DNA from 3 places in the Providencia alcalifaciens genome. Region 1 is predicted to be linked to each of the others. Evidence: predicted binding sites of a transcription regulator. Region 1 holds the regulator's gene; each other region holds the start of a gene.
The links. The regulator PhoB, encoded in region 1, activates phosphate uptake and scavenging genes when phosphate is short. The targets are predictions, from matches to a motif close to CTGTCATAAAACTGNCNNAT.
Positions count from the first base shown of each region.

Region 2: a site for PhoB is predicted at 2,343-2,362, ahead of ugpB (sn-glycerol-3-phosphate ABC transporter substrate-binding protein UgpB). Genes of this name have one in related genera too.
Region 3: a site for PhoB is predicted at 1,347-1,366, ahead of phoA (alkaline phosphatase). Genes of this name have one in related genera too.

Region 1 is NZ_OU659204.1:778,333-782,552, reverse strand. It holds gene brnQ (branched-chain amino acid transport system II carrier protein) at 1-15, opposite strand, end outside; gene phoR (phosphate regulon sensor histidine kinase PhoR) at 510-1,829, opposite strand; gene phoB (phosphate regulon transcriptional regulator PhoB) at 1,853-2,542, opposite strand; gene sbcD (exonuclease subunit SbcD) at 2,921-4,135, shown strand; gene LDO73_RS03370 (AAA family ATPase) at 4,138-4,220, shown strand, end outside.
Region 2 is NZ_OU659204.1:3,433,039-3,437,258, forward strand. It holds gene ugpA (sn-glycerol-3-phosphate ABC transporter permease UgpA) at 1-836, opposite strand, end outside; gene ugpB (sn-glycerol-3-phosphate ABC transporter substrate-binding protein UgpB) at 905-2,218, opposite strand; gene LDO73_RS15645 (AbgT family transporter) at 2,843-4,220, opposite strand, start outside.
Region 3 is NZ_OU659204.1:668,853-673,072, forward strand. It holds gene LDO73_RS02920 (APC family permease) at 1-665, shown strand, start outside; gene LDO73_RS02925 (DUF3156 family protein) at 640-1,245, shown strand; gene phoA (alkaline phosphatase) at 1,443-2,882, shown strand; gene LDO73_RS02935 (DUF1435 family protein) at 3,117-3,371, shown strand; tRNA gene LDO73_RS02940 (tRNA-Leu) at 3,478-3,563, opposite strand; tRNA gene LDO73_RS02945 (tRNA-Leu) at 3,787-3,872, opposite strand; gene rsmC (16S rRNA (guanine(1207)-N(2))-methyltransferase RsmC) at 4,047-4,220, opposite strand, start outside.

The DNA.
Region 1 (4,220 bases):
TAAACGATGAGCCATATTATGTTAATTTTTAGTAAATTATGAAATAAAAACAGGTCACTTCATCGGTAACCTATTGGAACATATATGACGAAATAGAGTTCTGATCAACATTGCATTAACAATATAAAATGCATGCTTTGGTTAGCTTTATAATACTAAACATCAAAAAACAGTAAAAATCGCCAATAACTGGCGACAAGTAAAACTTTTGTAGGGAAAAAAGGCAATAGCAAACCCAAAAACAAGAACAATGTACCAAACTAAATTTAAGAACCAGTGATTACTATCAGTAAAATTGCAATATCCCGTATATATTCAGGCTAAAAAATCATCAACAAAACATTTTTTAACCGCACTGACGAGATTTTGGCAGAATAAGATGAAGAAAATTTCAGGATAAAATTGAAAATATAGCGCAGGCGTTAGAAATAACACCAATATGGGATGAATTACAAAACAAAAAACCTTGCTAACACAATGATTTTATTAGCAAGGCTTGGGATTTTCGATTATTTAGCGCTTAGTGTATTCGTTTTTTTATCTGACACAATAAACACTGGTGGTAATGTGAATGAAAACTCACTGCCCTTGCCAACCTGACTGGTGACTGAGAGCTGGCTACTATGGTGCTGAACGGCATGCTTAACAATTGCTAAGCCCAGCCCTGTTCCACCGCCACCTTGCCTTGAGCGCGCTTTATCCACACGATAAAAACGCTCTGTTAAGCGAGGAAGGTGCTCCGCTGGAATTCCCGGACCATTATCACTCACACTAAACTGTGCACCATTGCTGGTTCGTTGCCATTTCACCATAATTTTCGTACCGTCTGGTGTATGGTTTATGGCGTTATACACTAAGTTAGCCACCGCACTTCGTAGCTGCTCTTCATTGCCATGAACTCGAAGTTTTTCATCAATACTGAATTCAAACTCGTGCCGCCCTTGGCTTAAACTAATCGCTTCTTGTTCAATCATCTTAAGAATGACCGGCATATTAATCTGTTCATCAAGATTAATTTGAGGGGCAACCTCAATACGGGATAATTGCAGCAATTGCTTCACAAGGTTATCCATTCGATGAGTCTGCTCTTGCATCACCGACAACGCTTTTTTATTCATCGGTGAAGTGCCTTCTTGATCATCCATGACTTCAAGATAACCTTGAATAACGGTCAATGGCGTACGCAACTCATGGCTCACGTTAGCAAAAAAGTCTCTACGGGCTTTTTCTAGACGGCGTTTTTCAGTCACATCTCGAGCCACCATCAAAAGCTGATCACTTGCATACGGTAAGATACGAAACTCAACAATTTCGCCACTGTTAAGCTCAATCGTCAGCGCTTGGTCATAATTTTTCACGGTGAAATAACGGCTAAAATCAGGATAACGTAACAAGTTAAAAATATGCTGTCCGTTATCCTCTGGCCAGCGAAAACCAAGAAGCTGTTGAGCGTGGCGGTTACACCAAAATATATTGCCTTCGGTGGTCATTATTACCACGGCATCAGGCAAGGATTCAGCCCCACTGCGAAATCGCTTAATCAACTGCCCTAGTTCACGGCGACGCTTACGGTTACGCTGCTGCATCTGATAGATACCATAAAATATCGGCTCCCATCCCCCTTTGCCATCCGGCGGCAGCATACTTCTATCCAACCAGAGCCAGTCAGAAAGCTTTAGCAGGTTATATCCGTGCCAAATGAGTGCCGCGAGTAGAGAGATCACTAGCAGCCACGGAAGGTGTCCAATAAAAACAGACAGTATCAATGCGGGTAAAATAAATAAAAACAGCCCCCAAATCAGCTGTTTTAAGGATAAGCGTTCAAGCACCCATGTTTCTCCCTAATGGTTTCTCAATAGCGAACAGAGAAGCGGTAGCCAGTACCACGAACCGTTTGCACCATCTTATCATGTCCATCTAACTCTAACGCTTTTCTTAAACGACGAATATGGACATCCACCGTTCTGTCTTCCACATACACGTTTGCACCCCAAACATAATTGAGTAACTGCTCGCGGCTATAAACTCGCTCTGGATGGGTCATAAAGAAGTGAAGTAACTTGTATTCGGTAGGGCCCATATCAATGGGAATTTCTTTGCTGGTAACGCGATGAGAGGTAGGGTCAAGCACTAGCCCGTTCATCTCGATAATGTCTTCTGTCGCCATTGGAGAGATTCGTCGTAAAATGGCTTTAACCCGGGCTATCAATTCTTTTGGTGAAAACGGTTTAATGAGATAATCATCCGCTCCCACTTCTAATCCTTTCACGCGATCTTCTTCTTCACCCCTTGCTGTTAGCATCATCACGGGGACATCTCGCGTGGCACTATCACGCTTCATATGTTTAATGACTTGGATACCGGAACCTCCGGGGATCATCCAATCCAATAATACTAAATCAGGAAGTGGATCAACCAATTGCGCTATCGCAGAATCATAATCATCAGCCTCTGTAGGCTGAAAACCATTCTGTGCCAATACAAAACAAACCATTTCTCGGATGGGCGCTTCATCTTCAACGACTAGAATGCGTCTTGCCATGATTGTTCCTGTAAATAAGAAGAGATTTTTAATGTGACCGCATTATGCGTCAGTTTTGTGACAGAATTATGAATATCTCAACGCACAATCAAGATCTATCATTAGATTAACAGTTTAATGTCATGTAAGTGAAATATTAACGCCACATCATTCATTTCACGACAAATCAACGATATCACCACAAGCCTAGGTTTTCGCTTTCGTTGCGAAGCGCTTCGCAACTCTCTCTTTTTTACTGTTTAATTTGCCATGCCTTTGCCTTCACTTAGCCTCTATACGGTATACTGTGACGCAACAAACCAAATGGTTTGAATATTAGTATAAAGCGTCTGAATATTAATATAGTAAAAGCTTCATAATTATAGGAACCGCTAGCTCATGCGCATCATCCACACTTCAGACTGGCATTTAGGTCAGTATTTTTTCACTAAAAATCGATCTGCTGAACACCAACACTTTTTGCGTTGGCTAATCGAGCAAGTCAAACAGTACCAAGTGGATGCCCTGATTGTGGCTGGCGATGTCTTTGATACTGGCGCGCCCCCAAGTTATGCGCGCGAACTCTACAATCAGTTTATTGTTGATTTGCAAAAAACAGGCTGCCAATTAGTTATCTTGAGTGGTAACCATGATTCTGTCTCTGTTTTGAATGAATCCAGCGCGTTATTACGTTATTTAAATACTCACGTCATCACATCAAACAGCGAATCCCCTGTCATCACATTGAAAGATAAGCAAGGGAACCCAAATGGATTGGTGTGCGCAATCCCCTTTTTGCGACCGCGAGATATCCAAGTCAGCATTGCGGGGCAAAGCAGTGAAGAAAAACAACTTTCATTACAAAATGCCATTCATGAACGCTACCAAAGCTGTTACCAAAAAGCCGTTGAACAACGTACAGAGCTGGGCTTAGATATCCCGATTATTGCCACAGGGCATTTGACTGTCGTCGGTGCAGAACTGACAGATTCAGTGCGTGAGATTTATATTGGCACATTGGATGCTTTTCCTTCTGGTGCATTCCCACCCGCAGATTATATTGCGCTCGGACATATCCATCGTCCTCAACTAATTGGTGGACAAGCACATATTCGCTATAGCGGCTCTCCAATTGCACTCAGTTTTGATGAGTCACAGCAACAAAAAAGTGTCTGCTTAGTCGAATTTAACCAGCACCAATTTGCCAATGTTACTTTACTGCCAATTCCGGTTTTCCAACCGCTATTAAGTTTAAAGGGCTCTTTGAAAGAATTACAAAAACAATTAATAGACTTACCCATCCCAGAAAATGAGCTCCCTATTTGGTTAGATATTGAAGTCGCCACTCAAGACTATCTTGGTGATATACAACAACGTATTGAAGCTCTTACTCAAGAACTCCCTGTTGAAGTGGTTCGCCTACGCCGAGCGCGGCGGGCACAGACTGGTCAAAACCTCACTCCGCAGAATGAAACATTAAATGAGCTGACCGCCGAAGAAGTCTTTACTCGACGACTTACCGAAGAGGCATTGGAAGACAAAGCGTTAGAGCAACGTTTATTGCAGCTGTTCAAGCAATCCTACGCCAACTTGCGCAATGAGCAGGGAGAATAACTGTGAAAATCTTAAGCTTACGCCTGAAAAATATTAACTCCCTAAAAGGTGAATGGAAGATTGATTTCACAGAAGAGCCTTTTGC
Region 2 (4,220 bases), 1.3 Mb from region 1:
ATGATCACCAAGCCCATTAAAATCACGGATTGCGCTGCGGATGAAGAGAGGTCGAGCCCTGAAAAACCTTCACGGTAAATCTTATAAATCAGCGTCGTCGTCGCTTGTACTGGCCCCCCACCCGTTGCCGCATCAATTACCGGGAAAGTATCAAAGAAGGCATACACCAAATTCACTACCAGTAAAAAGAAACTCACGGGGGTAATCAGTGGTAATGAGATCTTAAAAAAGCGTCTGATCGGGCCTGCGCCATCGATAGCCGCAGCCTCCATTAAAGAGCGGGGAATTGACTGCAATGCCGCAAAGAAAAATAAAAAGTTATAGCTAATTTGCTTCCAAACTGAGGCTAAGACGACTAAAAACATCGCCTGACCGCTATTTTGTGCATGGTTCCAGTCATAGCCAATGGATTCCAAACCATAAGTTATCAATCCTCTACCGGGGCTAAATAAAAACATCCATAAAACCGCCGCAACAGCAGGGGCTACCGCATAAGGTAGCAATATAAGAGTTTGATAAAAACGGCTTCCTCGGATCACATAGTCAACCAATGCAGCCAAAAAAAGGGAGATCAGTAGACCACTTCCCGCCACCCAAGCACTAAAAATCATCGTGGTATAGAAAGAGTCTACATAGTAGCTATCACTGAAGAGTTGAGTGAAGTTTTCTAACCCCACAAATTCACTGGATAAACCAAAAGGATCAATACTTTGTAATGAATACCAGAGCGCTTGCCCAGCAGGCAAAATAAAGAAAATCACCGTAATAATGAGCTGTGGCAGTACTAGCGCGTAAGGTAACCAGCGGGAGCGAAATACGGGACGAGATGATGACATAAGCAACCCAATAAATCAGATGTGATGCAGCGCCCCTCTTAATTCCACAAGAGGGGCGAAAGAACTCATTACTGAGTGGATTTTTCGAAACGGCGCAGTAATTGGTTACCACGCTCAACAGAGGCATCAAGTGCTTGTTGTGGGGTCTTTTTACCTGACCATACGGATTCCAGCTCTTCATCCACGATAGTGCGAATTTGCGGCATATTGCCTAAGCGTAATCCTTTGGTATAAGGCAATGGCGCTTTATTTAACATTTGACGAGTCGCAATATCCGCCCCTGGGTTTTTGTCATAAAAGCCGGATTTTTTGGTTAACTCATACGCTGCTGTTGTAATGGGTAAATATCCTGTATTTTGATGCCATTTTGCAGCATTTTCAGGTTCAGCTAAGAATTTCATAAATTCCGCAACACCTTTATAAGTCTCAGGATCTTTACCACCCATCACCCACAAGCTTGCACCACCAATGATGGCATTTTGTGGTGCCGTTGGAATTTGTGCATCGTAAGGCATCATGCCAACACCAAAATCAAACTTAGCATGCTTGCGAATGTTCGCCAGAGAACCGGAGGAACCAGTAATAATGGCACAATCCCCGTTATAGAATTTCTCTGTTGGCTCATCTTTACGTCCTAAGTAAGTGAACGTACCTTTCTTATTCATCTCTTGCAGCTGCTCAATGTGCCTTACGTGATCTGGGGTATTAAACTCCAGCACGGCATCAGCGCCGTCAAAGCCATTATTCTTCGATGCGACAGGCAACCCGTTCCATGCACTAAAGTTTTCAATTTGTATCCAGCCCTGCCAACCACTGGCATAGCCACATTTCATTCCTGATTCACGCAGTTTTTCAGTATATTGGGCAAGATCCTGCCATGTTTTTGGCGGGGTCTCTGGATTTAAACCGGCTTTTTTGAAGGCTTCTTTATTGTAATAAAGTACGGGGGTGGAGCTATTGAAAGGCTGAGATAGCAAATGCCCTGTTTTCGCATCACTGTAGTAACCCGAAACGGTAGGCACAAACTGAGATTCATCAAAATCAATTCCAGCTTCTTGGAAAACTTCGTAGACAGGTTTGATGGCTTTGGATGACATCATCGTCGCAGTACCGACTTCATAAACCTGCAGTATCGCAGGCGCATTGCCAGAACGAAATGCCGCAATCCCCGCAGCGAGGCTTTGCTCGTAGTTCCCTTTATAAGTGGGAACCACTTTATAATCTGGGTGAGTTTCATTAAAACGAGTGACAAGGTCATTCACTTCTTCGCCAAGCTGACCTTCCATTGAATGCCAGAATGGGACTGTGGTGACTGCCATTCCTTGACTGCTAAAAGCCATGCCTAACATCATTGCTAAAGCAGACTGTTTGATAGATGCCATGCCAATTCTCTCTTTTATTATGACTGAAGTTTATCCGCTGAGATTTACACTAAAATGTGCGAATTCACGCAGTTTATGTTCGAGAGAGAATTTATCACCGAGAAATGACAGAAATATCGCCAACACATGACAGATTAATGACGGCCATATCTCTAGCAAATGACGCTTACATGACAATCGACGTGTTTTATTTTCACGATATATCGAAAATAAACAATCAAATTAATTTAAATAATAAATTCTTGATTATTGAAATATGATTAAATAACAAAAAATAGGAAACATGAATAAAAGAGTAAAAACAGATGCCAGAAATAATTTTGCAGAAACTGTCATTCTATACATATTATCCACCTTGTTTTTTATTAAAAAAAGCAAATAAAAATAAAATTGAAAACAAGTCTATTATCGACATGGCAATTTAAACAAACTTAATTTCAAAATTAATTTTAGGATAACATTAAGATAATAACAAATATTTAATACTATAAATCCAATAAACTAATAATAACCCATAAAATAAACCATCTTATGATTATCACTTTATGGCCAATTTAAAATACACATCAGAAAATAGTGAAGGGTAAATAAAAATCTATTTACCCTTATAAACTCATTATTAGATTAACTTCCTGGAGTAAAATAAATTGGTGATCCCGGCCCTACCGGTAGCCCCAAAATAAATACCCAGATAATAAAGAACAGAGACCAACCAATAAAGAAAATAATCGAGTATGGCAACATCATTGAAACCAAGGTACCAATCCCTGCATCTTTCTTATATTTGACGACTATTGCCATAATTAAGCCAAAATAGCTCATCATTGGTGTAATAATATTGGTCACTGAATCACCAATACGATAAGCCGCTTGGATAGTTTCTGGGGAATAGCCTGCCAACATTAACATTGGAACAAATATCGGTGCTGTCACAGCCCATTGAGCGGAAGCAGAGCCGATCATCAGGTTAATAAAGGCGCATATCAGAATAAAGCCAACAAATAATATTCCACCATGTAGGTCAATACTATTTAAGAAATTAGCGCCTTTGACGGCAATAACTTGCCCAATGTTGGTCCAACCAAAAAATGCAACGAACTGTGCTGCAAAGAAAATGATGACTAAATAGAGACCCAAGGTACTCATTGCGCTTGCCATCGCATCAACCACATCTTTATCACTGCGCATGGTTTTTGCAATATAGCCGTAAACAATCCCTGGAACCGCAAAGAAAATAAAGATAAACACCACGATTGCTTTTAAGAAAGGTGAATTACTCACTAACCCCGTTTCTTGGTTACGTAAAATCCCACTTTCAGGCACCACCATTAAGGCTAATATTGCTGCTAATCCCCAAAAAGTCACCGATGCCCAGAACAACGCTTTTTTCTCAAGCGGCGTCACCTCGGCTGAGGCTCGGAGTTTATCTTCATCTTCATCAACACCACCGCCCTGATAAGGACCTAACTGCGGCTCAACAATTTTCTCTGTGATGAAATAACCCAAGATAGTGATCAAGAAGGTACTGACAAACATAAAGTACCAGTTGGCCTCCGCCCCAACGATATAGGTAGGATCAATAATTCGAGCCGCTTGCTGAGTGATCCCTGACAGTAACGGATCCACTGTTCCTAATAGTAAGTTCGCTGAATATCCACCGGATACCCCTGCAAATGCGGCAGCAAGCCCAGCTAATGGATGACGACCTAATGAATGGAAAATAATCGCAGCCAGCGGAATCAGTACCACATACCCGAGCTCTGCCGCGGTATTAGACATAATCCCAGCAAAAACAATCGCAACGGTAGTTAATTTACGTGGTGCTTTGATAACAATCAGACGCATTGCCGCAGATAATAAACCGGCACGTTCTGCGATCCCAACCCCTAAAAGAGCAACTAATACCGTGCCAAGAGGTGCGAACCCAGTAAAATTGGTGACCACATTAGACAGAATTTTACGGATGCCTTCAGCATCTAGCAGGCTAACAATATGAATGATT
Region 3 (4,220 bases), 110 kb from region 1:
TAGAAACACCGATGGCAATTCCTGCGTTTGCTGGGCAAATTATGGGTGACTTTGGCAAATACTGGATTGGGATTGCATTATTGCTGGCGGGTGGGGCGACCATCAACACCTTAATGGCAGCGGTTCCGCGCATTCTTTACGGTATGGCGTTAGATGGTGCATTACCAAAGGTATTCGCCTATTTGCATCCTCGCTTTAAAACGCCAGTATTCGGTATTTTAGTGGCGGTGATGATCCCTTGTTTACACGCATTTGCTATCCAAGGGGATTTAGACAGAATTATCCCGTTGGTGCTGGCGGCTGTGTGTTCGTGGGGAACGGCATACTTATTAGTGACGATTTCTGTGGTGTTATTGCGTATCCGTCGCCCTGATTTACACCGCGCTTATCGCTCGCCATTCTTCCCTATCCCACAAATTATTTCGAGTGTGGGGATCATCCTAGCGATTGTTTACATCACGCCTCCGGGCATGAATAAAGCAGATGTGTATATTCCATTTGCCATAATGTTGGGATTAACAGCGAGTTATGCATTAGGTTGGACCGTGTTAGTGCAGAAAGTGAATCCATTTAAGCCCGTTCCGGTTGAACAAGTATTGTCCAATTCATTTGAAGATGAGAATGCAGAGGAGGTGGAACTTGAGCCTTTACGTAACCTTGCCTAAGTCACCATGGTGGAAAAAGTTAACCCAAAAGCGCCTCCCTACAGGGTATCAAGCGGGGTTAACTTTAAATCGGATTGAGAAAGATATCGCCCCTTATGTTTGTGAGTGGGGGACGCCAGGAGTGCTCCTCATCCAATTGCCTCAAGGCATTAAAGTGGAAGTCACTGAGCGTGTGAAAACCTTGTTTATGGCGTTTATTGTGCATAGCCGTTTTGCGGTTTCGGGAAAATGTGACAACGCGCTGGTGGCACAGATCGATGTGAAAACAGCAGGATCTGCACGGAAAAAACACATTCAGTTCACGACTCAACAAGCGGATGGGAAACTTTTAGTCGAAAGCTTAGATCTATACCCCGTGATCCGCCAAACTTTCGAAGAGCTAGACTTCACTCACTGTCATATTGCTGTCAAAAATGGCGTTTGGCGTTGTGAAATTGAGCCTTATACCGCTTCGGAAATGGTCAGCCGGATCCCCGCTGCTCGGCGTTATTTACGTTTGACTGACCAGCAGCGCCATCGCTTATTAAGTGCATTACAGCTGATTTCTCAGCTCATGAACCAACAGGTTTCTCATCAATAATTTCTTCTCATCGATAACGCCCAGATTGGGCGTTTCGCTTTTATGATTGTTATGTTTATGGCTGCCATGTTTATGACAATCATCTTTATATCGACATAAAACCGTCATTCAACTGTCATCTAGCTGCTCTAGCATGCTGGTCAACTATTCGAAGCATACTTATTTACTCTTCTTATTGATTGGCAAGGATAAAACTTATGACAGGTAATTTTATGAAATCGATGTTAGCCGTCGCTGTAAGTACGTTCATTTTAGGAACTGCAATCCCAGCTTATGCCGCGGATAAAAATGAAGCAGTTTCAGAAAGTCGCGCTGCAAAAGGGGATATCACTAAGTTTGGTGGTGCTCGCCGTTTATCGACTGAACAGACGGATATCATGAAAGCAGCACTGCATAATGGTCAAGCGAAGAACGTCATTTTATTTATCGGCGATGGTATGGGGGATTCTGAAATTACCGTCGCACGTAACTATGCAGAAGGCGCAGGCGGTTTTTTTAAAGGAATCGATGCACTGCCAATCACTGGGCAATACACCCATTACGCATTAGATAAGAAAACACAAAAACCAGACTATGTAACTGATTCTGCTGCATCTGCAACAGCATGGTCATCCGGTGTGAAAACCTATAACGGCGCTTTAGGGATTGATGTGTTTGGTAAAGACCATGACACATTGATTGAAATTGCGAAACGTAATGGCAAAGCAACGGGCAACGTGACAACATCTGAAATTCAAGATGCAACGCCAGCGGCTCAGTTTGCTCATGTGACGGGACGTAAATGTTACGGCCCTGAAGAAACCAGCGAAAAGTGTGCGACGAATGCACTGGAAAATGGCGGTCGTGGTTCTATTTCAGAACAGTTAATGATTACTCGCGCGGATGTCACATTAGGTGGCGGTGCGAAAAGCTTTAAGCAGGAAGCTAAAGCGGGTGATTACAAAGGGAAAACCTTGGAACAACAAGCGGCAGATCGTGGATTCACTATTGTCCGTGATGCTAAGTCACTCGATGCAATCAAAGAAGCTAACCAAGATAAGCCGGTGTTAGGCCTGTTCCATGACGGCAACATGACCGTGGCGTGGGAAGGTCCAAAAGCCACTTATCACGGCAACTTAAATAACGCAGCATTAGAGTGTAAACCGAATTCTAAGTTAGACCCGAATGCGCCGACATTAGCCCAAATGACTGAAAAAGCGATTGATTTACTGAAGGTAAATCCAAATGGCTTCTTCTTGCAGGTTGAAAGCGCTTCTATCGATAAGCAGGATCACAAAGCGAATCCATGTGGTCAAATTGGCGAGACTGTCTCGCTGGATCAAGCGGTACAAGTTGGCTTAGATTTCGCTAAGAAGCACGGTGATACACTGGTTATCGTGACGGCTGACCACTCGCATTCTAGTCAAATTATTCCAGACGGAACTAAGTCATCAGGCTTAACTCAAGCACTGATCACAAAAGACGGTACCGTGATGACCGTGAACTACGGTAATTCTGAAGAAGAAGATTCACAGGAGCATACAGGTGCTCAGCTACGTATCGCAGCCTATGGTCCACATGCTGCGAACGTGATGGGTCTGACTGACCAAACCGATTTGTTCTTTACCATGCGTGATGCGATGGGATTGAAGCAATAAACCAACCCCTGTAGTTAAAAGTTCTCTGTGGTAGGATGCCGCAGAGAACTTTTTTGTTTATAAAGTCCAATAAATCCTCGTCGAAATTTTCTCCTTCAGACCCTCACATCACACTAAAATTTGATTGATTTTTATAGAAACGCAGATATGATTGATAATCATTATCATCTTTAACGAAATTATAGGCTCATTATGAGTTGGCTAAAGACTCATTAGCTATAAATGGGAGGCGTTATGGGAACTAGCGTATCAAAAGCAACAGGGTTGCGGCGTATTGGCGCTGGTTTGTGGGGCGTCTTCGCGGTGGTGTTACTGAGTATTATGTATTTGCTGAGCAATATGGGGTTTGATCCACTGAAAGTGGCGATGATCACCTTGATGATTGCGACAGCAGGCATGCTGTTTAATCGTGGTTCACGGCGCTTATTAATTATTCCTGCAGTAATGTCTTTAGGCTGTTTTTTGCTGATTTTTATTATGCGAAGCTAAGATTGTCTAAGCGATATCTAGGTTAGGAATATTGCGCGAATGGCTATTGAGAATTGAATATCTGAAGATTGAATTCTTGAAGATTAAGGCTACGAATCATTAACAGTGGTGCGAAAGGGGGGACTTGAACCCCCACGTCCATAGGACACTAACACCTGAAGCTAGCGCGTCTACCAATTCCGCCACCCTCGCAAATACTGTCAAAATTCTTTCTATTGATACTGACTTCTATAATGAGCTGCTAAGAGCAGTCAACACATAGATAATTGAAATTATGATATGAGCTTTCTTACTCAAAAGAATTCCAATTAGATAAAGGCGACAAACGCCGCTATTCCGTTGAGCATAGATAACTATGTAATACGGATAGCGAAGAGCAGTCAACGCATAGATAATTGAAATTATGAAGAGTAAGTGGTGCGAAAGGGGGGACTTGAACCCCCACGTCCATAGGACACTAACACCTGAAGCTAGCGCGTCTACCAATTCCGCCACCCTCGCAATACTAACTCTTTTGCATAATTGCTCATGCATCAATAGTACGGTGCGGATTTTAGGCTAATTTGCGCAGACGTCAATAAATTTTTATCGGCACTATCTTGTTTGATGAAAAAACGGCCAACGTTATAAGTTGACCGTTAGAAACCAAACCGATAATGAGATAATGTCGTCGTTTTAGCGCTTAATGGCTTCGTAAACTTTGAATTTACCCGTTTTAGCCAGAACCACATGACCGCCAAACGTTTTATCTAGTAGGTCAGGATATGGTAAAAACGCATTTGCGACGATACGTAAGCGGCCGCCTTTTTTCAGGTGCTTAGGTGCTTGGAGAATAAGCGTTTCTACCGC